DNA from 2 places in the Microbulbifer sp. SH-1 genome. Region 1 is predicted to be linked to the other one. Evidence: predicted binding sites of a transcription regulator. Region 1 holds the regulator's gene; the other holds the start of a gene.

Region 1 (15,093 bases):
CTCCGTTATCATTTGACTGATAACCTGATGGCACGTGTCAGCTACGGTGAAACTCTGCGTTTACCAAATTTCATCGACCTGAATCCGACCATCGTATACAACCCTGATGTGACCGACATCGGCTACGGAACTGCTGTCGGCGGAAATTCCCAGCTGGAACCAACCGAGTCACGCAATCTGGATGTCTCACTGGAATATTACTTCGGTGATGCCAGCGCGCTCTACGCCACTTGGTTCAAACGAGATATCTCTGGATTGGTAGTGCCTTTCCGCAATTCCGTAACCGTGGACGTACCCAACGATATTCCCGATATCGGTGAATACACTTATATCCTGAGTCAGCCGGACAATGCATCCGATGGTGAACTGAGCGGTGTCGAGTTGGGCATAACCTATTTCCCAGAGAACCTGCCGGCGTTACTGGATGGCTTTGGGGTCCTGGCAAGTTATACCGTCCTCGATTCAGAGCAGGATATCCCGGTTGTCAATGACGAAGGTGTCGTGACAGGTATTGATACACTGCCTATGTTCGGTGTGTCCGATACCTCTTACAGCGTCGTGCTCGCCTATGATAAGAATGACCTTGACATGCGCCTATCATATGTATGGCGTGAGGATTTCCTCTACACCAATGAGGCGCCACAATTTGCCAATCCTCTAGGTATCTATCACAGTCCCGAATCTAGCCTGGATTTCCAGCTGAGTTACGACGTGAGCGATAACTTGGTGGTAACTTTCGATGGCACCAACCTGACCGAGGAGATGTCTCATGAGTACTATGAGTATTCAGACCTCTACAACTTCGGCAACTTCAAGTTCAGCCGCACCTTCGCCCTGGGCGCCCGTTATTCGTTTTAATAAATCTTTCTGATTGGATCGTGACCCTCTTCAGGCAGCCTTCGGGCTGCCTTTTTTGTTGCCGGGGCTTTGAGGGATGGTGTTGAACTCGAGTTCCACAGTCATTGCACATAAAAAAAGCCCGCGTATGCGGGCTTCATGATTCTACTGTGGGTCGAAGAACTATCAGGTCTTCAACTTCTTATACTGCATCCGATGCGGCGTGGCATTCTCTCCATTCCGCTTCACGAAATCCTCGTGGTACTCGGTGTAGTTGCCCTCAAAGAACACGACACTGCTGTCGCCTTCGTAGGCCAGGATGTGAGTCGCCACGCGGTCGAGGAACCAGCGGTCGTGCGAGATCACCATGGCGCAGCCGGGGAAGCTCAGCAGGGCTTCTTCCAGGGCGCGCAGGGTTTCGATATCCAGGTCGTTGGACGGTTCGTCCAGCAGCAGCACGTTGGCGCCCTGCTTCAGGGTATAGGCCAGGTGCAGGCGGCCGCGCTCACCACCGGAGAGTTCGCCCACGCGCTTCTGCTGATCACTGCCCTTGAAGTTGAAACGGCCAATATAATTGCGCGAGCCCACTTCGTAGTTGTTGATCTTGAGAATATCGTGGCCGTCGGAAATGCACTCCCATACGGTCTTGTTGTTGTCCAGGTTCTCACGGCTCTGGTCAACGCTGGCGATCTGCACGGTTTCCCCGATTTTGATCTCACCGGAATCCGGCTGCTCTTTGCCGTTGATCATGCGGAACAGGGTGGATTTGCCCGCGCCGTTGCCGCCGACGATACCGACAATCGCGCCCTTGGGTACGCGGAACGACAGGTTGTCGATCAGCAGGCGGTCGCCGAAGCCCTTGGACACGTTGTTGAATTCAATCACGTTGTCGCCCAGGCGCTCACCCGGCGGAATGTAGATTTCGTTGGTCTCGTTGCGGGCCTGGAATTCCTGCGACTGCATTTCTTCCAAACGGGCGAGACGGGCCTTGCTCTTGGACTGACGGCCTTTCGGGTTCTGGCGGGCCCACTCCAGTTCCTTCTGCATGGCCTTGGCGCGGGCCTGTTCACCCTTCTGTTCCTGTTCCAGGCGCTTCTCTTTCTGCTCCAGCCAGGTGGTGTAGTTGCCTTCCCACGGAATGCCGTGGCCGCGGTCCAGTTCCAGAATCCAGCCGGCGACGTTGTCGAGGAAGTAGCGGTCGTGGGTGATCGCCACCACGGTGCCGTCGAAGTCGTGCAGGAAACGCTCCAGCCAGTACACGGATTCCGCGTCCAGGTGGTTGGTAGGCTCGTCCAGCAGCAGCATGTCCGGGCGCGACAGCAGCAGGCGGCACAGGGCCACGCGGCGCTTCTCACCGCCGGACAGGTTGTTTACATCCGCATCCCACGGCGGCAGGCGCAGGGCGTCGGCGGCTACTTCGAGACGGTGCTCGAGGTTGTGCGCATCCCAGGCCTGGATGATGTCTTCGAATTTCTGCTGTTTCTTGGCCAGTGCATCGAAGTCGGCATCGGGTTCGGCGTAGTCGGCGTAAACCTGCTCCAGGCCGGCGAGGGCGTCGATAGCCTCACGCACGCCGTCTTCCACGTTGCCGCGTACGTTCTTGGCCGGGTCCAGCTGCGGCTCCTGGGGCAGGTAGCCGACCTTGATACCGGGCATGGCGCGGGCTTCGCCGTTATAGTCCTGATCCACGCCGGCCATGATGCGCAGCAGGGTGGATTTACCGGCGCCGTTCAGGCCCAGTACGCCGATTTTGGCGCCGGGGAAGAAGGACAGGGAAATATCTTTCAGGATTTCGCGCTTGGGAGGAACAACCTTGCCCACGCGGTTCATGGTAAAGACGTATTCAGCCATTAGAGATCGATTCCAGTCGGTCAGAATTTGGGCGCAAGTTATCAGGTTGGCGGGAAACTTCAACCTGCGATCGGACCTACCCGTGGGCGAGCTGGAACACCGCAGGGGAAGCCCCGGGTAATGCCACCCAGCCCCCATCTATGTTTAACTTTGCCCCACACCAGACAACCGGAAAACAGTATGACCCAGGAATCACCCGTGCTCGTCGAGCGCCAGGGCGCCATCGGCAAGTTGACGCTCAATCTGCCCAAAGCCCTCAACGCCCTCAACCTCGACATGATCGACCGGATGGCTGCGCAGCTGGACGCATGGGAAACCGATGACACCGTTGCCTGCATCTGGATCGAAGGCGCCGGCGACAAGGCCCTGTGTGCTGGCGGCGACGTGGTGGCGCTGCACCGGGAATCCGGCAGCTACGGCGAGCAGGGGGCCAGCCAGTTCGTGCAGGACTTCTTCACCCGCGAATACCGCCTCGACTATCGCATCCACACCTACCCCAAACCCATCGTCGTGTGGGGCAGCGGCATCGTTATGGGCGGTGGCATCGGCATTATGAGTGGCGCCAGCCACCGCATCGTCACCGAGACCACCCGTATGGCCATGCCGGAAATCACCATCGGCCTCTTCCCCGATGTGGGGGGCAGCTGGTTTCTGAACCGGATGCCGGGCCGCACTGGCCTGTTCATGGGCCTCACCGGCGCACAGTTCAATGGCACAGATGCGCTTTACTGCGGTATGGCGGATCGCCTGTTGCCCGCCGCCGGTAAAGAAGCCCTGCTTGATGCACTGGCCGCATTGACATTCACCGCGGACGAGGATCAGAACCATGTACTGGTGAGCAAGGCGGTCCAGTCGCGGGAAATGCCCGCCGGTGAACACCCGGCACCGAATCTGCGCGTCCACTACGATGTGATCCAGGAACTGACCGACGGCGCGACGCTGCCCGACGTATACCAAACCATCGTCAACTATAGTGGCGACGATGAATGGCTCCAGCGCGCGGCCAAAACCCTGCGCGCGGGCTGCCCCCTCACCGCGTGGATTGTGTGGGAGCAGCTGCGCCGCAGCAAACACATGTCGCTCGCGGATGTACTGCGGATGGAGTTGGCACTTGCGGTAAATATGTGCAGCAATGGCCAGGTAAAAGAAGGGGTGCGCGCCCTGTTGATCGACAAGGATCGCAATCCCCGCTGGCAACCGGCGAAGCTTGAAGATGTTACGCGCGCGCAGGTGGACGCGTGTTTCGCCGAGCCCTGGAGCCGAAGTCCGCTGCAGGATCTGTAATTGACGCGTCCGCCGGCGGCGGAAGTCATCCCTTAGGAAAAATAATAAAGAAACGGAGTTGAAAGAATGGAACAGTCACAAAGAATCGCCTTTCTCGGTCTCGGCAACATGGGAGGGCCGATGGCGGCAAATCTGGTGAAACACGGTTTTTCAGTCACCGCGTTTGACGTGTCGAAACCGATGCTGGAAAGTGCAGTCGCCAATGGCTGTCGTCGGGCAGACAGCGCCCATGCCGCAATAAACGGCGCAGATGTGGTGGTGTCGATGCTTCCCCACGGTGAAGCAGTGCGGTCTCTGTATCTCGGTGTACACGGCCTGTTGCAGGCAATGGATGCCAAAACCCTGCTGATCGACTGCTCCACCATCTCCGCCAGCGACGCCCGCCAGGTGATTGCCGCTGCCGGAGAGCGCGGTATCGACGCGATTGATGCACCGGTTTCCGGTGGTACCGCGGCGGCCGCTGCGGGGACACTGTCATTTATGTGTGGCGGTGAGGAAAAAGCACTTGAGCGGGCGCGCCCGGTGCTCGAAGCCATGGGCGCGAATGTCTTTCACGCGGGCCCCGCCGGCAGCGGCCAGGTGGCGAAGATCTGCAACAATATGCTGCTCGCGATTCACATGATAGGCACCGCCGAAGCGCTGCAGATGGGGGTGGATAACGGGCTCGACCCCAAAGTGCTGTCGGACATCATGCGTGCCAGCTCTGGCGGCAACTGGTCGCTGGAAAAATACAATCCCTATCCGGGCGTGATGGACAATGTGCCGGCGGCGCGGGACTACCAGGGCGGTTTTTCCGTGGCGCTGATGCTGAAGGATCTCGGGCTCGCCATGGATACCGCCGCCGGCAGCGCTTCTTCTACACCACTGGGGGCACTGGCAAAAAACCTGTACCAGTTGCACGGCGGCGACCCCATCAACCGCGTGCTGGATTTCTCCAGTATTCAGAACCTGTTCCGCCGCCCGGTGGGCAATTGAGCGCGGGTGAATTTTGCCCAGACTTGATCCAGATCAAGAAGTGAATCGGCGGCTCCGTTAGCCTCCGCCTGCTTGCCACCGAGGTCAGAAACCGAGGTGAAAACAGGAGGCTGACGGAAATAGACATGGAAACTGCGGAACTGCGTTCGCCGGCATTGCTTACGCCCGAGCTCTTGGAGCGCTATGCCGGCCCGTGCCCGCGCTATACCTCTTACCCCTCCGCCGACCGCTTTGTGCCTATGCACGCGCGCGGGGGTAGCTCCGGTGCGCCGCCTTGGGCGGCGTTGCAACAAGCGCAGACCTTGTCTCTTTATGTGCACATACCATTCTGCCGCTCCCTTTGCTACTTCTGCGCCTGCAACAAGGTTGTCACCAAAAGGTACGATTCCGCAGCGAGTTACCTGGAGACTGTGTTGCGAGAGGCGCGCTGGTATCGCGATTGTGTCGTCGAGGCGCCTGTGACCCAGCTGCATCTCGGCGGCGGCACCCCAACGTTCCTTAACGACGGCGACCTTGAGCGGTTGATCCTTGGTCTCGGTGAAGTCTTCCCGTTGCAGGTCGGGGACGATGTTGAGTACAGCGTGGAAGCGGACCCGCGCACCCTCGCACCGCACACGCTGGACAACTTGCGGCGCCTCGGCTTCAACCGCTTGAGCATGGGGATTCAGGATTTCAATCCGGCTGTGCAACGGGCCGTCAACCGAATCTGCCCCCCTGAAGACGTCCTTGCACTGACTGAGGGTGCGCGGGCGCGGGGCTTTCGTTCCATCTCCTACGATCTGATTTACGGACTTCCGGGGCAGAGCGTGACGAGCCTGGAGCAGACCATCGACATTGTGTTGGAGCACGCCCCTGACCGCATCGCGCTGTACCACTACGCCCACCTGCCGCAGCGCTTCAAGGCCCAGCGCCTGATCAGCTCGGATCTGATTCCCCCACCTGCCGACAAGATCGCCATGCAGCTTGCCGCCACCCGGCGGCTGACGGGGGCGGGCTACCACTTTCTCGGTATGGACCATTTCGCGCGGCCGGACGACGGCATGGCGCAAGCTGCCGCCGAAGGGCGCCTCGCGCGCAACTTCCAGGGATACACCCTGATGCCGGCGGATGCGCTGATCGGCCTGGGTGCCTCCGCCATCAGCTACAGCCGTGACGGCTACTGGCAGAACCAGCACGGCGTCAAGGATTACACCGCGGCGGTGGGCGGATGTGGCAACGCCATTTCCCGCGGTTGGAAGCTGAGTGACGACGACCGCCTGCGCCAGTGGCTCATTATGGAACTGATGTGTCGGTTGCGCGTGGAGCGGGGGGAGGTCGAATCGCGCACCGGCGCGCCCTTTGAACACTACTTCCGCGATGAACTGACGCGCCTGCAGCCCATGTTCGATGACGGTCTGGTGGCGCTGGATGAGATTGGTCTTCACGTCAGCGAGCGCGGGCGCTGGTTCCTGCGCAATGTGGCCGCCGCATTCGATGCGCACCTGCACCGCAGCGGCAGCGGCGGGCGCTATTCGCGGGTGTTATGACACGACAGGGAGGATACAATTTGCCAGAGGGAGTCAACGCGGTGCGGTTCAGCAGCAAAGCGGTAGCTAGAGTGGCCGCCGGGAGAGTGATCGGTTTGAGTAATGAGCAAAAATCGGCGGAACAGGTCTCAAAGGTCAGTTGCAGCAACTGCTCGGTCAGGGCGCTGTGCCTTCCCGCGGGCCTTACCGCGCAGGATATTGACCGTCTCGAACAGATCACCCGCAAGAAAACCGTGATCAAAGCCGGCGATCAGTTGTTTCGCGCTGGCGACAAATTCACCAGCCTGTACGCCATCCGCTCCGGTAGTTTCAAGTCTGTGGTCATCGCCGCCGATGGCAGCGCCCAGGTTACCCATTTCGCGCTGCCGGGCGAACTGCTCGGCCTCGACGCCTATAGCACCCAGGCCCACCCCAGCTATGCCGAGGCGCTGGAAAACAGCAGCGTGTGCGAATTGCCCTTTGCGCAGCTGGAAATCCTCGCGCAGCAGGTGCCTGGGTTGCAGAAGCAGATTTTCAATCTCTTCTCGGAGGAACTGCGGCAGGAAAAAGACGTGGTCATGCTGCTTGGCAAGCGCTCCGCAGAAGCGCGTTTGGCGGCCCTGTTGATCAATATCTCCGAGCGCTACACGCGGCGCGGTTACTCGGCGACCGAGTTCAACCTCACCATGCCGCGCATCGACATCGCCAATTATCTCGGGCTCACCGCGGAAACCGTCAGCCGCTTGATTTCCCGCTTCCAGAAACAAGAGCTGATCAAGGTGCAGGGCAGAGCCATTACCCTGCTCGACAAACCCGGCCTCGCAACCCTGGCCGGCGTCAGCTGCAGCGATTGACCGGGCAGGGCGGAAAATCAGAAGTAGTAGTCTTCCAGGTCGATTTTTTCCCAGTCGTACACCAGGCGCGGGCCGTCGGCGGTCACCAGGCTCACCTTGTTCGCCTCCAGGCAATCGGACCAGTCGACCCGGTTCAGGTCCACCATCTCTGCGCCGCCGTGCACCTTCACGATGGAGTCCTGCCACGCCTGGTGGCAGTAACTGGGAATCTCCCCCTGAATCAGCAGCTCGTAGCCGAGGTATTTTTCATAGTTCAGCTGCGGCATACGGTTCAGGTGATACCGATTGTCCTCCCCCAGCAGAAAATATTTGCCGTTCTCCTGCACCAGCGTACCGGTTGCTGTCAGCGGCTGCTGCGCCGGATTGGCGGCGCAGGCGGAGAGAAAAACGAGTGGCAGCAGATAGCCTTTACGGGAATCCATGTTGGTTACTCTTTGGTTATTTGTTACCAAAATAGCAACTGACGATTGCAGTTGCGTTTCAGTTTTTTTGCCGCCACCGGATTCGCTGGATCACGTCGCAAAGATCAGGCCGCGTCGCTGTCCTTCTCGCGGTGGCCGTCCTTGAGGTGCAGGGCTACGTGCTTTTCCAGACCTTCCAGTGCATACGCTTGGCCAAAACCCTTTACATAGCGGCCTGCGCTTGGCTTCAACTCGAACAGGTGGAAATCCTCGAGATTTTTCAGATGATCCATCACCGGTCCGAATTTCTCCCGCAGTTGCTCGATGCGCTCCCGCCATAACGGCAGCTCGCGACCGATCATTCCCGCCTCCACGTTGAAGGTCACCCGCAAGCGCGCAAACGCCTGCCTGGTATCCGCCTCGTCCGCATTAAATATCACAGAAGCCTTACGGTGCGCTTTCAGGTTCGCCGCATGCTCGGAAAGATCGGAAATAAACAGGTAAAAGTTGCCATCCGCCGCCAGGAAAGGTGCCGTGCTCGCGTGCGGGTAGCCGTCTGGCGTCAGGCTCGCCAGGTTCAGCAGTCTTCGTGTGGCGATAAAATCGCGCACCTCCGCCACCAGATCTGCACCGTCGTCAGTTTTTGGATGTTCAGTCTGTGTCGCTTTGTGTTCGCTCATGGTCAGATTCCCCCTCAGGAATGTGCAGTGCCGGCGGTTGCCAGCTGCTGCTTTAACTGTTTGAAACGCGCTACCTGTTCCGGAATCAGCTGGCGCTGTGTATCCCGGCCCAGAAATACCTTGAAGACACAGTTGCCACTGGGCGCGAGAAACACCATGGAATGGCTCTCCGCGCCGCGGTGGGGCTTGCTCACAAAGGCCACTTCCACAATGCCGTCCACCAGCAGGTGGCCATGGAAGGGACTTTTGTGGTGCATGAAGTTGTAGTAGCCATGGGCAATGTTGCCCTTGGGGAACTCGCCCTTGAACTCGAATACCGACCCCTCGCTTTGCACGATGGTGGTGACCTTGCCCCAGCTGGGCAGTTCTTCAATCAAACTCCAGACGTATTCACCACCAGCGAGCGAGGCCATCTCCGCGGGTAACTGGGCGATGATCTCGCGCACACTGGTGTCGAGCTTGTCCGCCATCTGTTCCAGCGTGTAGCCGGATTCACTGTCGAGTAATTCTTTTATCTGCTCTTGCATAAGCAATTCCAAAACTATTTCAGTAACCACCAAACCAGCCGAAGCAGTGGTGGCCATTGCGCAAACGATTGCCGACAGGTTGTTTGCGCAATGGCCACCACTGCTTCGGCGGGCTACGGAGTTCACTTGTAGTGGAGCTCCGTAGCAGCGCGGCCCCAGCGGTAATGTTCCGGCAAACAACCTGTCGGCAATCGTTTGCCGGAACATTCCCCCTGGGGCCGCTCAGGTCGTGCTAAATCCTGTGCTGAATTTAGAAGCGGTAGCTCGCGGACAGTTTAATGTTGCGGCCCGGCATATACAGTTCCTGGAAGGCCACGCGGTATTCCTCGTCTGCCAGATTGTCCAGCGCCAGGGCCAGTTTCAGGCCGTTCAGGCTGCCGGTGGCCGGCTCCCAGGTCACGTAGGCGTCAGCCAGGGTGTAGCTGTCGAACTCGCGGGTCTCGGATTCCGGCAGTTGCTCCTGCGCGGAAACCATCGAGGTGCGCAGGCCCGCCTTCAGGTCGCGCTGCAGGAAGTAATAGCCCAGGTCCAGTACCCACTTGTCTGCCGGAATATTGCTCAGGTAGCTGTCGTCGGAGAGATCGCGGCCCTCGGTCTGGCCGTAGGAGAGGCCCAGCGCCAGATCGTTCACCAGATAATTGGCGCCGAGTTCAAACCCCTTCAGCTCCGCTTCGTCCACGTTCTGGTACGTGGTATTCATGGGGAAGCCCATTGTGGCGTGGGGATTCACCACCAACTGCTCAATAAAATTGTCCACCTTGTTGCGGAATACCGCAGCGCTGGCGGTCAGCTCGTCGTTGCTGTTGACGAGGCCGCGGAAGGCGAAGTCCGCACGCAGCTCGGTATTGCGGGCCTCCTCTGCTTCCAGATCCGGATTGGGGATAAAGGTGTTACAGAAGGGGCCGAAGTAGCAGAAGTGCGTGCCCTGGGTGTACATCTCTTCCACCCCCGGTGCGCGGAAGGCCTTGGCGTAGCTGGCGGTCAGGGTCATCCAGTCGCTGGCTTTCACCGCTGCGGTGAGGGATGGCGACACTGCGCTGTCGTCGCGGGCGGAGTCCGCCAGTTGCTGGCTCTTGGCTTCAAAGCGGTCGTAGCGTACGCCGGGGGTCAGGGTGAAGACGTCGGCGAAGGTGAAGTCGGCCTGGGCGTAAAGGCCCAATACGTCGGTGTCGGCGTTCAGGTTGGCGGGGCGATTATCGCCGTCGCGCACCGTGGTCACATCGTCCTGATACCAGTCGAGACCGTAAATCCATTGGCCACCGAAACCGTCGGTGGCCCAGTCAGTAGAATTGGTGAGGGCGATACCGGTTGTCTGTACTTCGGTGTTGTCCTGTTGCCCCTCACCCTGTGTCGGACGGAACTCGTCGAACTGGGTGTCGTTTCGGTACAGCGTGAACTTTGACGTGTGTTTGCCTTCCAGTGCTTGCAGCAGGTAGTTGGCGGTCACATTCTGGTCGGTGATATCGCGCTCCACCAGCGGCGAGCGGGCGCCCACATTGCTGTTGGGGTTGGAGGGCACACCCTCCTCACGGTTGTTGTGGCGGAAGGAAATGTCGAAGCGCTGGTTGTCGCTCAGCTGGAAGCCGGCCCGGGCGAGCAGGGCGGTGTTTTCGCTGGCGCTGTTTTCCAGTTCTTCGCCGCCGCCGATTTCCAGGTTGTCGTGATCGGCAACGCTGCCATTCACTAAATAATCAAAGCGGCCAGACAGTCCATAGATCGCGGCGGTGGTCTCGGAGGAATCGCCATTGCTGCCGAATTCCTGTTTCAGATAGCCACCAAACGTATCGCCACTTTTCAGCAGGTCGGCGGAGCTTTTGGTGGTCATCGCCACCACGCCGCCGACGGCGCCGGAGCCCCACAGGCTGGAGGCCGGGCCTTTTTTCACTTCCACCTGCTTCAGCAGTTCCGGGTCCAGTTGGTAGGTACCGCGGTGCCCGGAATTGAAGTTCTGGCGCGCGCCGTCGATGGTCTGCAGGACGCGCAGACCGGACAGGCCGCGGATATTCGGGGACTGGTTGGAGTAGCGGGGGCCGCCTTCCACCTGCACGTTCGGTTCGTATTTCAGCGCCTGGGCAATGGATTCCGGCTGCTGCTCTTCCAGTTGTACACGCTCCACCACCACCGTGCTGGGGTCTTTCTCTTTTGCCGACGGGTTGCGGTCGGCGGCCACCACCACTTCACCGAACTGGATGATCGGTTGCCCGCTGTCGGCGGTCTGCGCTGCGACACCGCTGGCGCTCAGCGCCAGTACCGTGGCGGCCAGAGGGTTGAGAGTAAAAGTCTTGATTTGGCCCATGGAAGGTGTCCCCTTTCTGGAAATTGTCCATTCTTGGTGTGCGATTGTTTCCGTGGCCGCCGATTTTTTCTGTGGCTGGCGGTTGGTACGGTTGCGGCGAATGGTAGTAATTGAGGATCTGATTGTAAATGCAAACAATTATCATTTGATAAAAAATTGGCAAATTGCTAGGCTCGCTGCCGTAGTTCACTAACTGGGGCGCTCGTACCTGTTCGCCCCGGATTACTTCACATTGAATTTCTATGGCGTCTGCGGATGCGAATGAGGGTTGCGCGTGAAATTGCGCCTGACAGTGATGGTCGTCTGCTCCCTTGCGCTGCACGCGTGGCTGTTGTGGGCGGCACCGGCACAGGAGGTGCGGGCGCCATCTGGCACGGTGGCGCTGAAGTTGGGGCAGCTGAAACTCGCGGCGGAAACGCAGGAACAAGAAACCGAATCCCAACCGGTGGAAAGGCTTGCCGAGCAGCAAGCGGTTGAGGTTCCCGCGCCAAAAAAAGAGCGGGGCAACAAAGAACCGGTGAAGACACTGGACGGGAAAGCGCCGGAACAAAAGGCACCGGTGGCGAATGAAGAGGTTGCCGCACAGCGGGATTCAACGTCCGGGAGCAAAACAGATTCCGCTGTGAAAGCGCAGGCTAATGTTGCTGCGGCCCCGGTCCCGCAAAGCGCCCAGCGAAACGTGAGTGAAGAGCCGGTGCTGGTGGAGCGGCCGGTTTTCGCCCACCCGCCCGGCGCGCCGGTGTATCCGGAGCTGGCACGCCAGCGCCGTCAGCAGGGCACCGTAGTGGTGGAGGTGCAGCTCGATCATACCGGGGCGCAGCTGATGCGGCGGTTGTTGCAGTCGTCCGGTGTCGACAGTCTCGACCAGGCGGCGTTAACCGCGGTGGCAAAGTGGGAGTTCCTGCCCTACCGGGAAGACGGCCGTGCGCGCCTTGCGCGCGTGCAGTTACCGATCCGCTTTTCGCTGTAGGGAATACATCGGTGCTGCGTTATCGCGTGGCCGCTTGAAAGGCAGTGGCACCGTCAACACAAGAGAGCGACATGTTCGAGCATCAAACCTGGTCTGAACTTTTTTCCCAGCTCGGCCCTGTGGGCTGGCCGCTGCTGCTGGTGTCGGCGTTGGCGTTGGCGCTGCTGGGGGAGCGCCTGTGGCTGCTGTTGGGCACCGCACACCGTGGTATCAGCGGCTCGTTCAAGCGCCTGCAGTGCACCGAGGAATCCGGCCTGGACCAGCTGGCACAGCAGTGTGAACAGGAGCGCGCACTGGCGAGCCGCGCCATCGCGCTGTTGCTGCAGCACCGCCATATGGACAAGCCGCAGCGCGAGGAAATCGCAGCGGTGTGGCTGCAGGATCAGCGCCGCCAGCTACACAGCGGCCTGCGTCTGTTGATGGTGATCGGCATCATCAGTCCGCTGCTGGGGCTACTGGGTACAGTGCTGGGATTGATCGGGATGTTCGCCGGTCTTTCTGGCAGCAATGAACCGGTGACGCCGGCACTGTTGGCGGATGGCCTCGGTATGGCGCTCAGTACCACTGCGGCCGGTCTGATCGTGGCGCTGCCGGCCATCGCGGGCGCGCACCTGTTGGCGATCTGGAGTGACCGGGTGGTGGCGGATCTCGAGCATCTGTTCAATCGCGGCAATCTGTGGCTCGAGGGGGTGGACCCCTGCTGTAAAACCCCGGATTCCTGCACGCGTGCGCCGGTGAATCTTGCGGTGCCGGCGCGATGATCAATATCAATCCCCCGGGCGAGCGGGCGTTTTCTCTTGCCAACCTGGCGCCGGACCTGACACCGCTGCTGGACATAATTTTTATTGTGCTGGTGTTCCTGTTGCTCACCGCAAATATGCGTCTGCCATCGCTGCCGATGGATTTGCCGGCGAGCGAGCATGCCGCTTCGTCGATGCCGACGGACCCGCTCACTGTCTCGCTGTCAAACCGCGGCCCCGACCTGTGGGGTATCAACGATCGTGGCTACAGTAATCAGGTGGATTTTGAGCAGGCGCTGCTGGCGGCATTGGTGGCGGAGCCTGCGCGCCCGGTGGCGCTGGCTTCCGATCGCAATGTGCCGGTGCAGCGCATGCTGGATCTGTTTGCGCTGCTGCAGAAGCAAGGGGTGGAAGTGGCGGAAATCGCCCTACACCCCCGCGCGGCCGATGCACGGTAAGTAATCCGCAACCCCCATGTTTATCGACGGGACTCGAACTATGACGCTTTCAAACCTCCAGCCGCTGACGCGTGCACTCTGTTGCTTTTTCTCGGCCGCCGCGCTGGTATTCACCGGGGCTGCCGCCGCCGCGGCACCTGAGCGGGTGATCAGTGCCGGCCACTCCATCACCGAACTGGTGTTGGCACTCGGCGGCGGCGACAGCCTGATCGCGGTGGATTCCTCCACCCGCCTACCAGCGGAGTTCCGCCCGCTGCCGGTGGTGGGGTACTACCGCCAGTTACCGGTGGAGGGGCTGCTGGCGCAGAACCCGCAGTTGCTAGTGGGGGGCGATCACATGGGGCCGGCGACTACCCTGAAACTCCTGCAGGATTCAGGCGTAAAAATCCTGCAACTGCCTGAGGCCGGGAGCGGGGAGGAGCTGCTTCGCAATATTGATCGGCTAGCACAGGAGCTGGACAAGCCGGCGGCGGCCATCAAGCAATCCGTGCAGGCGCAGTTGCGGGCACTTACTGCGGCGCGGGCCGCGCTGGCGCAACCGCCGCGCATTTTGTTCGTGCGTGCACAGCAGGGGCGCGGGCTAAAGGCCGCAGGCACGGGCACCAGCCCCGACAGCCTGATCCGCCTCGCCGGCGGTGTGAATGCGGTGGCGTTTGAAGGGTATAAACAACTGTCGGATGAGGCACTGGTGGAGCTGCGCCCGGACTGGATTCTGTTTTCCAGCGATCAGGCGGAGCAGCTGAACGGTGGTGCCGAGTTGCTGCAGTGGCAGCCGCTACTAAAACTGACCCCGGCGGGCAAGCGCAGTGCTTTTTATTCCGTGGACGGTTATGCACTGCTGGGGGGGATTGGCCTCGCCAGCCTCAAAGAGGCGAAAAAGCTGAACGAAAAATTCGTTGCTAAATGATCGAAAGAGCATATTCCTGTAGGAGCCTGCCTGCAGGCGAATCGCGGTGCATCGGTGCTGCACGTTCGCCTGCAGGCAGGCTCCTACAAAAAATCCGCGCCCGTTCTTGAGGTAACCCGCCGTTGGAATTCCGTCTGAGTGATAAAAGCCTGCTGCCCGCACTGGTCGCACTGCTGCTGCTTGGCAGCTGTGTCTCCCTTGCTGTGGGCGCCATGACCATCGGCTGGCGGGATGTGCTGGCAGGCCTGATCCACTGGAGTTGGCCCGGTTTTCTTGAGCTGGATGTGCCCGAGCAATACGCATTGGTGCTGGGTGAAATCCGGCTGCCGCGACTCGTAATGGGGTTGATGGTAGGTGGCACCCTGGGACTCTGCGGTGCGGTTATGCAGGGGTTGTTCCGCAACCCGCTGGCAGACCCGGGAATTATCGGTGTTTCTGCTGGGGCCGGTGTGGGGGCCGCGTTTGTGCTGGTATTTGCCAGCGGTGCCGCGCTGACCACATTTGCCGGTGGCATATTCAAGGACCTGCAATGGTTTCTGTTGCCGCTTGCGGCCAGCCTCGGCGGGGCGCTGTCTACCTGGCTGGTATATCGTCTCGGCGATCGCGGCAAGTCGGTGGTAATGATGTTGCTGGCCGGTGTTGCGATTAATGCGTTGGCGGGCGCGGCGATCGGCCTGCTCAATTATGTGGCAGATGACCGCGCCTTGCGGGATATCACCCTGTGGCAAATGGGTACCCTCGGCGGTGCTACCTGGGGAACGGTGGCCGTGTCTGCATTGGTCCTGATGATTGGCGGCGCGTTATTGTG
Region 2 (15,093 bases), 360 kb from region 1:
TCAGCAGCGTGCCGACGCCGGAAATCTGCAGTGCCCAGATATAGTAATCCACGCCCACGCCGGGACTGAATGACAGCTCCGACAGCGGGGGATAGGCGAGCCAGCCGGTCTTGGCAAATTCACCGAGACCGAGGGAAATATTGATCAGCACAGCGCCGCCCGCAGACAACCAGAAACTTAGATTGTTCATGAACGGGAAGGCCACGTCGCGCGCGCCGATCTGCAGCGGCAGCACGATGTTCATTAGCCCGATCATGAACGGCATCGCCATGAACATGATCATGATCACCCCATGGGCGGTGAATATCTGGTCGTAGTGCTCCGGCGGCAGATAACCGGCGGCGCCGTTGGTGGCCATGGCCAGTTGCGTGCGCATCATAATTGCGTCGGAAAAACCGCGAATCAACATGATCAGCGCCAGCAGGATATACATCACGCCCAAGCGCTTGTGGTCGACGGACGTTATCCAGTCAAACCACAGGGTGTCCCACTGTTTCGCGCGGGTGATGGCGATGGCGATGAGAATGCCGGCGATGCCGACCACCGCAAGAGTGCCCATGATGATGGGCTCATGATAGGGAATGGCTTCCCAGGATAAGTTTCCGAGCAGATTCATGGGTTACTCCTCCGCTTTGCCATGATGCATGGTGGGGTGCATGCCAGTGGCACCGTGCCCCATTTCTTGATGGACAGGGGCCTTGTTCCAGGTGTTGTAGTGCTGCATGTACTTGAACATGATCTGGTGGAACAGCCCGTCGCTCACCGCGCTGAAATATTCCACTGGGTGGTCTTCGCTGGGCTTGGCGAGCTCGGCATAACGGGTACTGTCGAGGGTTGGATGACCTTGTTTCATATCGCTTGCCCAGCGCTCGAATACTGCTTCGTCCACCGCTTTGGTTTCGAAGTGCATACCGGAAAACCCCGCACCGCTGTAGTTGGCCGAGAAGCCCTCAAAGGTGCCTGGCTCGTTGGCGATCAGGTGCAGTTTCGTCTCCATGCCGGCCATGGAATAGATCTGACTTCCCAGTTGCGGAATGAAAAACGAGTTCATGGTGGATTCGGAGGTGATCTTGAAATTCACCGGCACGTTAGTGGGGATCACCAGCTCGTTGACCGCGGCTATGCCCTGTTCTGGATAAATGAAGAGCCACTTCCAGTTGAGGGAAACCACTTCCACGGTGAGCGGTTCGCGCTCGTGTTCCAGTGGTTTGTAGGGATCAAGACTGTGGGTGGAGCGCCAGGTAATGACGCCGAGAATGACCACAATCACCACCGGGATAAGCCACACGGTGGCCTCGATCTTGGTGGAGTGGGCCCATTTGGGCGCATAGATTTCATGCTCCCGCCCTTCGCGGTATTTCCATGCGAAGTACAGGGTCATGACGATCACCGGGATCACCACCAGCAGCATCAGCACGGTGGAGATGATAATCAGGGATTTTTCATCGACACCCACTTGTCCCTTGGGGTCGAGCACGCCGCCGTCGCATCCCGCCAGTGCAAGCACGGCGGCAGACAGCGCAGCGTTTCTGAGGCTACGAATAAACACGAGGAGCATTCCTCTCGCTATGGAGGTTGATAACAACTACCGGGGGTAGTGAGAAATGCGCTGGCTAATTTCGAGCGAACAAGTCCAGCCCCTGCTGCCGCAGGCAGTCAGGTCAACGGATTTGTTGATTCCGGAAAAAATCAGCGCGCACGGTCGGAAAGACCGAACTGTTTACGCGCGGAAGGGGGGCGCCCGAGAGGAATGGGCGGAGCGGTGTGCGGAGCACAGTGCCGGAGTCGGCGGTTGCTGTGCGCGGAGAAAATGTTTGAAAACGGCGCGCAGGCTTCTGAAAAAACTGAGCAGCAGTTGCAGCCAGAAATGCCGGAAAACGAAGATGCTGGTAATCAGCAGGGCGGCGCAGGCAAGCGCGACGATGGTTTCCGAGGTGATGCCGCTTTCAAGGATCGGCATAAATTCAGCGGGGTTTGGCGGAAACCCGAATTGCAGCAGCAGGTTGGAGAAACCGAAGAAGGCGCTGCCCAGCAGCCAGAATACGAATGCCGCCTTGACCTTTGGGTCAAGGTTGGCCGGAGGTATTCCGGGGGCATTGGTAAGACGGCTGATCGCTTTCAAAAACTCATCCAGCGGGTAGTGCTTGCAGGTGACACCCTGCGTCTTGAACCGGGGATTCGTTCAAAGAATGTACTTTCCCCGGCGGTTGCGCGCGAAGCCTACCAAACAATCCCGGGGTGTACAAAGGGAAACCGTCTGCTGACCGGTCAGTAGGCGCCGCGGATCAGCTCGATTCCCGGTTCGAGTGCCCGGCGCCAGGCCTGCGCGGTGGCGTCCTCAAAGTACGGGTCGTATTGCTGCAGTGTTGCCAGCAATGCGTCGAGCCACAGGCCGTACCATTTCGGGCGGATATTGTAGCCGCTGCGGGAATGACTACATCCCAGCGCGCGCAGCTTGGTATCCGGCATGCCGCGAGCGTGCAACACCAGCTGCATGATGCCGTTGCGCAACAGATGCCGCTGGGCGGCCATGTCGGTATTGGCGAACAGTGCACGGATTTCTTCGGAGCTACCCATGAAACGATCATAAAAATCGACAAAGAAATGTTCGTTATTACAGCAGCGTCCATAGCTCTGAAACACCACATCGCTGTCGGCATTCCCCATCGTGGATCTCCGTGAATTTTGATACCAGTAAATACGGTCGGCGGTGCACCGCCCTCTACGCACGTCGCTGATCGAGGCGGGGGGATTCTATTGGCAGGGTTTTTGGAGAAAATTGATCTAGATCAAGCCGGTTGATTAAATTGATCTGGATCAATTCGCTCTTTCTGGTAGTAAAAAATTTTCCATGGGCTCGGAAATAGAAAAGGGGCCCATTTGGCCCCTTTCTTTTGCTTGTTGTACTCAGCTGCAGTTTTTGCCTTTGTTGGGACTTTCCCGGTAGTTGTTCAGCTGCCGCCCGCTATTGGGTGTCCGTCCACATTCAGCTCGGAAATAGTTCCAATTTCCAGTTGTGCGATTTTTTCTGCAATTTTTTCCTTGTCACCCACTATCACCCACACAAATTGTTCCGGCTTGATGGTCTGCTTCGCCAGTTTGCGTACCCGCTCCAGGTCGATACCGCGCACCTGCTCGGCGTAGCTGTCCATGTAATCCAGTGGGCGTTCATAAGTGACGAGGGATGACAGGGCGCCGGCCACAGCGTTGATGGTTTCAAAGCGCCCTGGCAATTCGTTGATGCGTTTGTCCTTCAGTTTCTGCAGTTCATCCGCCTTGGCTGGATTACTGCCGATATACGCGCGCAGTTCCTTTTGCAGTTCCGCGAGGGATTCACTGGTCTTGTCGGTCTGCACCGGGGCATACACCAGCAGTGGTTGCTGGCCTTTGGCGCCGGTGAGGAAGGAGTAGGCGCCGTAGGCCCAGTGCTTGTCCTCTCGCAGGTTCATATTGATGCGCGCGGTAAAGGTACCGCCCAGAATATCGTTCATCATGTGCAGGGTTTCGCGCTCGGGGATTTTCTCCGAGGGTGCGAGCAGGCCGCCGATGATGATGGACTGTTCCGATCCGGGTTTGTCGATCAGGTAAACGCTGGCTTTTTCCGGCAGCGCCACCTGCGCGAGATTTTTCATCGGCTTGGCAGATTGCGGTGCGGTCCAGTCGGCGAAGTGCTGCTGCAGTTTTTCCTGCAGTTGCGGCATGGTGATGTCGCCGGCAACGATCAGGGTGGCATTGTCTGGGCGCAGCCAGGTTTGGTGGTAGTTCATCAGGTCGCCGCGGGTGAGTGTGGCGATGGACTCCTCGGTGCCGCTGCCGGTAAACGGAATGCTGTAGGCATGCCCCTCACCGTACAGCAGCGGCGGCAGGTTGCGCAGGGCCATCTGCACCGGTTTGGTTTTTTCCTGCTGGATGCCGGCGATCCAACGGCTGCGCTTGCGCTCGATTTCTTCATCGGCAAACGCGGGGTTCAGCAGCACATCCGCGAACAGTTCGATGGAGGCGTCGAGATTACTGGTGAGGGCGTTCAGGCTCACGCTGGAAGTATCGAGGTCCGCGCTGGTACCGATGGTGGCACCGAGGATTTCCTCGCGCGCGCTGATCTCCAGTGCACTCAGGTGTTTGGTGCCTTCCTTCAGCATGGACATGGTGTAGCTGGACGTGCCGAGGCGCGCGCCCTGGTCCGCGGCGTAGCCCGCGTCAAATTGCAGCTCCATGTTCACTACCGGCACCGAGTGACGCTCGGCCAGCACGATCTTCAGGCCGTTGGGCATTTCCGCGGTCTGGATATCCGGGAAGGGCACTGACGGGAAGTCGCCCAGCGCCGGCAGTTTGCTGCGGTCGGCGCCGCTTGCAGCGGTTTTGTATTCAGGGAAGGGGTGCACTTCGATCACGTGATCACCGCTCGACAGCCACCTCTGTGCGGCGGACTGCACCTGCGCCTGTGTCAGTTGCTGGCGGTGCGCCATCGCTTCCAGGTAGCCGTTGGGGTTGTCCAGATAGAGCTCGCCGCGGGCGAGGATCACGCCCTTGCCGCTCCAGCCGCCCACTTGTTCCAGGGCACGCGCGGTGGCGGCGTAATCGGTCATGTTGACCCGCGCCAGCTCTTCGCTGCTCGGGCCCTCGGCGAGAAACTTCTGCAGTTCCTCGTCGATAGCCGCTTCCACAGTGGCGAGATCCACACCGGGTTTGGCGTCGGCCACCACCTGGATCATCGACGCCAGTTCAAATTCGTATTCAGACACGTACACACTGGTGGCGATCTGGTCCTGGTAGACCAGGCGTTTGTACAGCCGCGAGTTTTTGCCATCGCCGAGGATGGAGGCGGCGAGGTCGATGGCTCCCGCGTCTGCGTGGCCGATGTTGGGGGTGTTCCAGGCCTTGTAGATGCGCGACTGCGCCACGCGGTCAAACATACTCTCGCGGGTGGACTGGTCGCGCTTGGCGATCCACGAGTCCTTCTTCGCCAGCGGCGGGCCCGCGGGAATATCACCGAAGTATTTGCTCACTTTCTCTTTCGCGGTGGCGACATCGATGTCGCCCGCCAGTACCAGCACAGTGTTGGCCGCGCCGTAGTAGGTTTTGAACCACTCGTGCACGTCTTCCAGGCTCGCTGCATTGAGATCTTCCATGGAGCCGATGGTCTCCCAGGAATAGGGGTGGCCGGCGGGGAAAATGGCCTGCTGCATCTTGCCCATGACCTTGCCGTAGGGTTGGTTTTCCCCCTGGCGCTTCTCGTTCTGCACTACACCGCGCTGCTCGTCGAGTTTTTCCTGGGTGATCACACCGAGCAGGTGGCCCATGCGGTCGGATTCCATCCACAGGGCCATGTCCAGCGCGTTGCTCGGCACCGTTTCGAAATAGTTGGTGCGGTCGAGCCAGGTGGTGCCGTTCATGCCGGTGGCGCCGGCCTGTTCGAAGGGCTTGAAGTATTCGTCGTCGTAATTCTCCGAGCCGTTGAACATCAAATGCTCGAACAGGTGGGCAAAGCCGGTGCGCCCGGGTTTCTCGTCCTTGGAGCCCACGTGGTACCACACGCCCACAGACACGATTGGCGCCTTGCGATCCTCGTGCACGATTACCCGCAGGCCATTGGGCAGGGTGAATTTCTCGTAATCGATACTGAGTGCTTGCGGGGTGGCTGCGGTGGACTGCAGTACTTCTGCGGCGCCTTTGTCGGGCGTGGAGATCTTGCCGCTTTCGTTGCCGTTGTTGTTGGGGTCGCCGCAGGCGGCGATGGCGAGGGCCAGGGTGGCTGGCAGCCAGAGTCTGTTTGCCATAACAGGTTTCCTTATTGTATTGGCTTTCATTATTCAGGGTGTTGTGCGTTCGAGACCGCACCGCGGAGATATCCCGCGAACTTATGTCGACGCCTGTTTATAGTTGCCGGTGGGAGAGGCTGCAATGCCGGGGGACCATCTCCCGGCTAAACGTCGCCCTCGTGCTTGAACTCCACCGTCCAGTGGCCTTCCATATCCTCACTCACCAGAACCTGGATGGGCCGACAGCACACAGCACAGTCTTCGATGTAGTGCTGGCTGCCGGCGGAAGTGTCGATGAGCATCAGGATGGTTTCGCCGCAGTAAGGGCAGCGATCGCTGAACTCCTCAATCTTTCCTGTGGGTCTATTCATGGCTCCTCCTCTGAACCGGTTGCCGCGGGCAGGGCCTCTAGGTAAGGCGCGGCCCAGGCCGCGAGGGTGTCAGCCACGTACACCGCGTCTTCCCGCCGGGTGAGCAGGTGATCGGCGCGATCCAGGCTGATAAAGCTTTTGGGATGCAGGGCGCGGTTGTAGATATCGGCAGCCTCGTCGATGGACACCACCTGATCTACCGGTGAATGGTAGATCAGCAGCGGCCGTCCCAGACGGTGGATATAGCCCTCGACGATGGATTCCACGTCGTCCACGAACTGCTTGCGGATGATGAACGGTCGCCCGGACAGTTTCACCTCCGCCCTGCCCTCGCTCTGGATGGTGTCCAGTGCGCAGGAAAACTGTTTCAGCACATGTTCCGGGTCCGCCGGTGCGGCGATGGTGACGATGGCCTTTGCCTCAGGCACCGATGCCGCTGCCGCGAGCACGGCAGCGCCGCCCAGACTGTGGCCGATCAGCAGGCTGGCGGGTTGATATTCGTCGCGCAGGAAACTGGCGGCACTTTCGAGGTCTGCCACATTGCTGGAGAAGTTGGTGTCGCTGAAGTCTCCCTCGCTGTCGCCGAGGCCGGTGAAGTCGAAGCGCAGGGAGGCGATGCCGTGATCCGCCAAGCGGCGGCAGATACGGGAGGCGGCGAGCACGTCTTTGCCGCAGGTGAAGCAGGGGGCGAACAGCGCGAAACCGAGCGGGGAGCCCGCCGGAGTTTCCAGAATCCCGGCCAACCGTTCGCCGCGGGCATTGGGGAAGGTCACTTTGTGGCGGCGATTGCGGCCGCTGCCGGCGTCGGACATGGACACTCCTGTCTATGGGTAATGGTGCGCATCCGCGAGGGGCTTCCGGGCAATGGTAGAGAGCCGGAATTACCCGGGCAACGCACCACCGCGAACTTTTTTGCCGTCTTGTAATAATGACAGCGGTGTCAGATCGTTTTGCGGAGTGTGCGGTAATTCATTTACAAAACGGGTTGATATACTCCGCGCCGAATGCCCAGTGGCCCCCGTGTGGGCAGGGACAATCGCAACAGCTTATAATCCGCGCCCGCTTTCTCTGGCCTGAGCTGGGAAGGTCGGAGTGAGTAAGTATTCAGCAACCAGAAAGCAAAATGAGGATTGGCTATGGCGGTTAAATTGATGAAGGACCAGGATCTGGCGGGCAAGCGCGTACTGATCCGCGAAGACCTGAACGTGCCGGTAAAAGACGGAGTGGTGACCTCCGACGCACGCATCCGCGCGGCACTGCCCACCATCAAGGCCGCCGTAGATGCAGGCGCCAAAGTCCTGCTGATGTCCCACCTGGGACGCCCCACAGAAGGCGAGTATGAGGAAGAGTTCTCCCTCGCGCCGGTGGCCGCGCACCTGGGCAAGCTGCTGGGCAAAGACGTGCCGGTGATCAAAGACTGGCAGAGCAGCGCGGAACTTGCCTCCCTGGAAAATGGCGAGGTCGCCCTGCTGGAAAACGTGCGTTTCAACAAAGGCGAGAAGAAAGACGACGAGGCGCTGGCCAAGCAATACGCGGCCCTGTGTGACATCTTTGTAATGGACGCCTTCGGCACTGCACACCGCGCCCAGGCCTCCACCCACGGAGTGGCCAAATTCGCCCCCGTCGCCTGCGCCGGCCCGCTGCTGGCGGCGGAACTGGACGCGCTGGAAAAAGCGCTGGCGAATCCGGCGCGCCCGATGGTGGCCATCGTCGGCGGCTCCAAAGTCTCCACCAAACTGACCGTACTCGAGAGCCTGTCCGACAAGGTGGACCAGCTGATCGTGGGCGGCGGCATCGCCAACACCTTCCTTGCCGCCAGCGGCAAACCGGTGGGCAAGTCCCTGTGCGAGCACGACCTGATCGACACCGCCAAGTCACTGATGCAGAAATGCGATATCCCGGTACCCACCGATGTAGTGACCGGTAAGGAATTCAGTGAATCCGCCGCGGCGGAGACCAAGCCGGCCGACGCCGTGGCCGAAGACGACATGATCTTCGACATCGGCCCGGACACCTCCGCGGCGCTGGCGGAAATCCTCAAAAACGCCAAGACCATCATCTGGAATGGCCCGGTGGGCGTGTTTGAATTCGACCAGTTCGGCGCCGGTACCGAGCACCTGTCCCGCGCCATCGCCGCGAGTGACGCCTTCTCCATTGCCGGCGGCGGTGACACCCTGGCCGCGGTCGACAAGTACGGCATTGCCGACCAGGTTTCCTATATTTCTACAGGAGGGGGTGCCTTCCTTGAGTATGTGGAAGGCAAGGAGCTGCCGGCGGTAGCGATTCTGGAAACCCGTGCCGGCGAGTAATCACCCGCGTTATTGGGCATCCGGGACGCGCAATCGTCCCGGATGCGCAGCAAGAAGTACTCGTTTGTAAGTAGTACCCATCATTAAAAAGAGATGCGGCCGGAGCCTGGCTCGAGGAACCGCACAACTGAGTGGGCCGCTCATAGAGTTCTGTTACCGACCTCTATGAGCGGCCCACTCCAATACCAGCTAAATTTCGACGAGAAAGGGTTTTTTTTCATGGCTTTAATCAGCTTGCGCCAACTATTGGACCACGCTGCCGAGTTCGGCTACGGCGTGCCCGCGTTTAACGTTAACAACCTGGAGCAGATGCGCGCGATCATGGAGGCGGCGGACCAGACCAACTCCCCGGTCATCGTGCAGGCATCCGCCGGCGCACGTAAATACGCCGGCGCCCCCTTCCTGCGCCACCTGATCCTGGCCGCAGTGGAAGAATTTCCACACATTCCGGTGGTCATGCACCAGGATCACGGCACCAGCCCCGCCGTGTGTCAGCGCTCCATCCAGCTGGGCTTCAGCTCGGTGATGATGGACGGCTCGCTGATGGAAGACGGCAAAACTCCGTCCTCTTACGAGTACAACGTAGACGTGACCCGCCGCGCGGTGGACATGGCGCACGCGTGCGGCGTGTCTGTGGAAGGTGAGCTGGGCTGCCTGGGTTCCCTGGAAACCGGCATGGCCGGCGAGGAAGACGGTGTCGGCGCCGAGGGCAAACTGTCCCACGACCAGCTGCTGACCGACCCGGAAGAAGCCGCCGACTTCGTCAAGAAAACCCAGGTGGATGCGCTCGCTATCGCCTGTGGCACCAGCCACGGCGCCTACAAGTTTTCCCGTCCACCGACGGGCGACATCCTCGCCATCGACCGTATCAAGGAAATCCACGCCCGCATCCCGGATACTCACCTGGTCATGCACGGCTCCTCTTCCGTACCGCAGGAGTGGCTGAAGGTGATCAACGAGTTCGGTGGCGAGATCCCGGAAACCTACGGTGTGCCGGTAGAACAGATTTGCGAGGGCATCAAATACGGTGTGCGCAAGGTCAATATCGACACCGACCTGCGCCTTGCTTCCACCGGCGCGGTGCGCCGCTTCCTGGCGGAAAACCCATCTGAGTTCGACCCGCGCAAGTTCCTCGCCGCCACCACCAAGGCCATGAAGGAAATCTGTGTGGCCCGCTATGAGGCCTTCAACACCGCCGGCAATGCCAGCAAGATCAAGCCGATCAGCCTGGAAACCATGTTCCAGCGCTATGAAAAAGGCGAACTGGTGCCGAAGATCAATTGATCTCAGTGGCATGAAAAAAGGGCGAACTTCGGTTCGCCTTTTTTTTAGAAAAAGCAGTACCATTGGGTCATGGATCTGCTCAACGACCTCAATGCCGTCGAGATAAGTCCGGTTATCCGCCGGCCGGATTACTCCGCCCTGCGCAGCCAACTGCCGCAACTGGACTTCGCCTGCGACCAGCCCCTACCAAAATCGGTAGTCTCCTACCGCAATTTCTATCGCCTGAATTTTGATGAAGCCAGCGCTACCGGAATTGGTACTTTCAGCGCCGCCGGCTTTGAGCTCGTCGCCCAGTACTGGCTGGTGCAGAACCCCACAGGCACCCTGTTTATCTGCCACGGCTACTTCGATCACACCGGCGTCTACGCCTCCGCCATCCGCTTTGGTCTCGAACGCGGTTTCAATGTCGTTGCGGTGGATTTCCCCGGACACGGATTGTCCAGCGGTGAGCCGGTGGCCATCGACAGCTTCATGCAGTACCGGGAAGTGCTGGAAGCCCTGCTATGGCGAGCGCGGGACCGTATGCCGCAACCCTGGCACGGGCTGGGGCAGAGTACCGGTGGCGCCACGCTGCTGGCCTACCTGCAGTTCAGTCACTGGCAGCCGTTCGACAAGGTCATGTTACTCGCGCCGCTGGTGCGCCCGGCCAACTGGCATTTGCGCAAGTGGATGTTCTACCTGGGACGCTTCCTGATGCCTCGCCCCAATCGCGGTTTCAATATCAACACCCACGATGCGGAGTTCGCCCGCCGCCAGGCCCACCGCGACCCACTGCAATCGCCGGTGATGTCGATTCGCTGGCTTGGGGCGATGGTGGACTGGTTGCATCTGTTTCCCAGGTCCGCGCGCAACCTGCGCCCGATTCTCGTGGTGCAGGGCACCGACGACAAAACCGTAGACTGGCGCTACAACATGCGCGTGATCCGCGACCGTTTTCCCAACAGCAAGCGGGTCATCGTGCGCGGTGCGCGCCATCAGATGATCAATGAGACCCAGCCCTACCGGCAACAGATCATCGCTGCCCTCGACGGCTGGCTCGCGCAGTAATTCCTCTTCTCGATTTCCCTACAGTGCCGTCTTCCGCAGCTGGTGCCGTTTGCGCCGCTGTAACAGTGCGTCCGCGGAATACAGCAGCAGCGCAAACCACACGATGGCGAAGGTGATGAGTTTGTTATCGCTGAGCGGTTCGCCGTAATAAAAGGTGGCCAGCAATAACATCAGGGTCGGTCCCAGATACTGCAGGAAACCCACGGTGGAGAGGTTGAGGCGGCGCGCAGCGATATTGAACAGCAGCAACGGCGTCAGGGTGACGGGGCCGGCGAGCAAAAGCAGGCCGTTCAGTTCCCAGCTGTTGTGCAGCAGGTTGCTGCTGGGGCTGTCGGTCCAGATCAGGAAACCGACGGCGAGCGGCAGCATATACAGGGTTTCCACCGCGAGCCCGGTGAGACTTTCCACCGGCGCGCGCTTGCGTACCAGGCCGTAGAAACCGAAGGTCAGCGCCAGGAACAGCGCGATCATTGGAACCCGCCCGAACTGCCACAGTTCATAGCTGATTCCCACTGCGGCGATCGCCACCGCCAGCCACTGTAGCGGGCGCAACCTCTCCCCCATAAACAGCACACCCAGCAGTACGCTGATCAGCGGGTTGATGTAGTAGCCGAGGCTCGCATCCAGAATGTGCTGGTTGGTGATGGCCCAGATGAATACCAGCCAGTTGCTGCCGATCAGCAGGGTCGACAGCAACAGCGTGCGCATTTTCCTGCCAGAGCGCAGCGTGCCGCGCAGGTCTTCCAGCTTGCCCATGGCCGCGAGCATCAGTAGAGCCAGTACAAAGGCCCAGATACTGCGGTGGCTCAGGATTTCCGGTGCGGAAATACCGTCCAGCAAATTGAAATACAGTGGTGCCAGCCCCCAGATAAGAAAGGCACCAATGCCCGCCAGCAGACCGCTGGCGGCGGATTCGGGATTCTGGTTTTGCACGTGGAAACCGCCTTGGCGCACCGGATGGGAAAACGGTGGGCCGTAAGATTCGGGAAGACAGGGAAAAAGAAACCCGGACTTCGCAGCTGCTGGTGCAGTGCGCCGTCCGGGTTCGGGAGAGTTTAACAGACGCGTCTGCGCCCGTCAGTCTGCGCCCATCAGATTGGGGATCAGAAAAGTACGCGACAGCGCAGGGTGCCGGGAATGTTTTTCAGTTTTTCCAGCGCCAGGTCCGAGTACTCTGCATCCACGTCGATCACCACGTAACCGACGGTCTCGTTGGTCTGCAGGTACTGGGCCGAAATATTGATGCCGTTTTCCGAGAACACCTGGTTGATGGCGCCGAGCACGCCGGGCACGTTCTTGTGGATGTGCAGCAGGCGGTGCGCGCCGGCGTGGCCGGGCAGTGCCACCTCGGGGAAATTCACCGAGCTGGTGGTGGTGCCGTTGTCGGAGTAGAGCGCCAGTTTGTCGGATACTTCCACACCGATATTTTCCTGGGCTTCCACGGTAGAACCGCCCACGTGCGGGGTCAGCAGAGCGTTGTCGAGGCCGCGCAGGGGCGACAGGAACTCGTCGTCGTTGCCGCGGGGTTCCACCGGGAATACGTCGATGGCGGTACCGGCCAGGTGGCCGCTCTTCAATGCTTCCGCCAGCGGTTCGATCTCCACCACGGTGCCGCGCGAGGCGTTGATCAGAATCGCGCCTTTCTTCATCTTCGCGATCTGCTCGGCGCCGATCATCCACTTGGTGGAGGGCAGCTCTGGGACATGCAGAGAGACCACGTCAGACTGCGCCAGCAGCTCGTTCAGGCTGTTCACCTGAGAGGCGTTGCCCAGCGGCAGCTTGGTGACCACGTCGAAGAAGATCACGCGCATGCCGATGCCTTCGGCCAGGACAGAGGTCTGGGAGCCGATGGCGCCGTAGCCGACAATACCCAGGGTTTTGCCGCGGGCCTCGTAAGAGCCCACCGCGGATTTCTGCCAGCCGCCGCGGTGGCACACCATGTTCTTCTCGGGGATGCCGCGCAGCAGCATGATCGCTTCGGCGATCACCAGTTCGGCTACGCTGCGGGTGTTGGAGTAAGGTGCATTGAATACCGCGATACCGAGCTCGGTGGCGGCTTTCAGGTCCACCTGATTGGTGCCGATACAGAAGCAGCCCACGGCGATCAGTTTGGGTGCGCTCTCGAGTACCTTGCGGGTCAGCTGGGTGCGGGAGCGAATCCCGACAAAATGCGCGTCGGCAATCTTCTCGATCAGTTGGTCTTCTGGCAGCGCGGATTTGATGTATTCCACATTGGTGTAACCACGGGCAGACAGCAGATCCACCGCGGACTGGTGAACACCTTCCAGCAGCAGGATACGGATTTTGTCTTTCTGAAGAGAAGTCTGAGGAGCCATAACAGGTCTCTTGGCCGAGCGCGAAAAAACCGCGACAGTTTAGCGAAAGTCGTTGGGAATCGCCGGGGACCCGGCGAGGGCGGCATCATACCACAACGGCTTTGCAAAACTTTATACGCAATTTTTATCCTAGTTATCGAATTTGGTTATGTATAAACACGCTTTCACCTGCAAATCTCCCGTCGAGCTGCCTCTCCGCAAGATCGTGTGTGTCGGGCGCAACTACGCCGCCCACGCCGAGGAACTCGACAACCCGGTGCCGGAAGAGCCGCTGCTGTTCATCAAGCCCGCCACGGCGGCGGTACCCATGGCTGAGCCGGTGCACCTGCCGCGCGGCCGCGGCAGCTGTCATTTCGAGGGCGAGCTGGCACTGCTGATCGGCGAGAAACTGACGGACGCCAACGCCTCCGAAGTGGCGCCGGCCATCGCCGGCCTCGGGCTGGCACTGGACCTGACCCTGCGGGACCTGCAGGCGGACCTGAAAAAGCAGGGCCACCCGTGGGAAAAGGCCAAGGGATTCGACGGCTCCTGCCCGTTGTCGCCGTTTGTAAAGCTGGACTGGCTGCCAGACTGGGACAACCTCACCTACACCCTGTGGTTGAACGATGAGATCCACCAGCGCGGCAAGACCAGCCACATGCTGACACCGATTCTGGATCTGGTGGCGTATATCAGCAGCTATTTCACTCTGCTGCCCGGCGATGTGGTGCTGACAGGCACCCCGGCCGGTGTGGGTGAATTAAAGGCCGGGGATAAGATCGCGATGGGACTGGAGGACGACTGGCTATTCATCGAGTCTCGCGCTGTGTGATACGCCCGGCGGGCCGGGCGCGAAACAGCTGGGTGCAAAATTACCTGGTGGAAATAGCCAGTCACCGAAGTATTTGCGCGGTTAGATACCGCGGCGGAAACTCGCGATCTGAAAACGGTGCTCGAAACCCAGTTGTCGATAGAGCCCCTCACCCATGCGCGAAGCCTGCAGCGTGGTGTAGCGTGCGCCGGAGGCTTGGCAGTGGGTGAGCACCGCCTGCATTAGTGAGCGCGCGATACCGAGGCCGCGAAAATCCTCGGGCACGCCCACCATGTGGATGCCAGTGACCACTCCGGTGCGAAACAGCAATGCGGTGGCCACCATCTCACCGTTGCGCTCCGCCCACCACAGGCTGGCATCGGGATGCCGGACGAGCTGTTCGATTACCGCGGCGTCGATGTGGTAGCTGAATGCCGCGCTGCACACCTCGGTCCAGCTTGCCGCTTCATCGGCGGAGCGGACCCGGTGCAGTGGCAGTCCCCCAGCGGCCGGCGCCGGCTGCCAGTGCGCCAGGTCCAGATGCATCGCCTGCTGTTCCAGAGCGACTCCATAGCCAGCGTCCCGCAGTCCCTGCTCCAGCTCCGGATCTTGTGCAAAAACGGGCACCATAGCGCGGGCGGGTAGTTGACGTAGCAGTGTCTTCAGAGACTCGGCCGCTGGCAATGCGCCCTCTCGGGGAAACCAGAAGCGGTTTGGCCAGCGGTCGCAGGCAAGCACCCCGGCATGGTCGGGTAGGGGCGTTGCCCCCATCGCCGTCCACAGCGCGGTCAAGTTGTCGATATTGGCTTTGTCCAGCGCGTCGCCGTTTAATTGGACTTCAATCATATTCCCCGGCGTCAATAGCTTACCCATGTGTTACTCCCAGTTGATCAACAATATGCCCGCTGCAAGTGCCGCCACACCCAGCCCGCGGGCCCCGGTGATTGGCTTTTGCGGAAGATCGAACCAGCCGAAATGGCTGCTGATCATGGCCACCAGAATTTGCCCGGTCAGGGCAAAAGACATCATCTGTCCCACGCCCATGCGGGGAATCAGGAAATAAAACATCCCTACACCAAACGCACTGAGCAATCCGCCAAACCACAGATAAACCGGCACCGCCTGGAGTACCGAATACGAAACGGGTTGTCGCAACGCAGTTAGGGCCGCACCTGTCGTTACCAGGCAGCTGATACC

What was found. Region 1 encodes FNR, which switches genes on or off when oxygen is low (the NO sensors DNR and NnrR bind a similar motif). Its sites were predicted from a motif close to TTGATNNNNATCAA; they were not measured.
Positions count from the first base shown of each region.
Region 2: the regulator FNR is predicted to act here: its motif matches at 2,780-2,793, upstream of GNX18_RS15920 (globin).

Region 1 is NZ_CP046948.1:4,215,347-4,230,439, forward strand. Features, by position in the region: gene GNX18_RS17315 (TonB-dependent receptor) at 1-858, shown strand, start outside; gene ettA (energy-dependent translational throttle protein EttA) at 1,024-2,688, opposite strand; gene GNX18_RS17325 (enoyl-CoA hydratase/isomerase family protein) at 2,869-3,972, shown strand; gene mmsB (3-hydroxyisobutyrate dehydrogenase) at 4,039-4,947, shown strand; gene hemN (oxygen-independent coproporphyrinogen III oxidase) at 5,073-6,473, shown strand; gene fnr (fumarate/nitrate reduction transcriptional regulator Fnr) at 6,569-7,306, shown strand; gene GNX18_RS17345 (hypothetical protein) at 7,324-7,728, opposite strand; gene GNX18_RS17350 (HugZ family protein) at 7,833-8,387, opposite strand; gene hutX (heme utilization cystosolic carrier protein HutX) at 8,402-8,914, opposite strand; gene GNX18_RS17360 (TonB-dependent hemoglobin/transferrin/lactoferrin family receptor) at 9,165-11,210, opposite strand; gene GNX18_RS17365 (energy transducer TonB) at 11,485-12,180, shown strand; gene GNX18_RS17370 (MotA/TolQ/ExbB proton channel family protein) at 12,252-12,941, shown strand; gene GNX18_RS17375 (biopolymer transporter ExbD) at 12,938-13,378, shown strand; gene GNX18_RS17380 (hemin ABC transporter substrate-binding protein) at 13,419-14,285, shown strand; gene GNX18_RS17385 (iron ABC transporter permease) at 14,408-15,093, shown strand, end outside.
Region 2 is NZ_CP046948.1:3,857,696-3,872,788, forward strand. Features, by position in the region: gene cyoB (cytochrome o ubiquinol oxidase subunit I) at 1-616, opposite strand, end outside; gene cyoA (ubiquinol oxidase subunit II) at 620-1,549, opposite strand; gene GNX18_RS15915 (hypothetical protein) at 1,811-2,275, shown strand; gene GNX18_RS15920 (globin) at 2,269-2,667, opposite strand; gene GNX18_RS15925 (pitrilysin family protein) at 2,952-5,777, opposite strand; gene GNX18_RS15930 (CPXCG motif-containing cysteine-rich protein) at 5,924-6,130, opposite strand; gene GNX18_RS15935 (alpha/beta hydrolase) at 6,127-6,942, opposite strand; gene GNX18_RS15940 (phosphoglycerate kinase) at 7,267-8,439, shown strand; gene fba (class II fructose-bisphosphate aldolase) at 8,659-9,723, shown strand; gene GNX18_RS15950 (alpha/beta hydrolase) at 9,793-10,770, shown strand; gene rarD (EamA family transporter RarD) at 10,789-11,703, opposite strand; gene serA (phosphoglycerate dehydrogenase) at 11,874-13,106, opposite strand; gene GNX18_RS15965 (fumarylacetoacetate hydrolase family protein) at 13,255-13,917, shown strand; gene GNX18_RS15970 (GNAT family N-acetyltransferase) at 13,999-14,769, opposite strand; gene GNX18_RS15975 (DMT family transporter) at 14,773-15,093, opposite strand, start outside.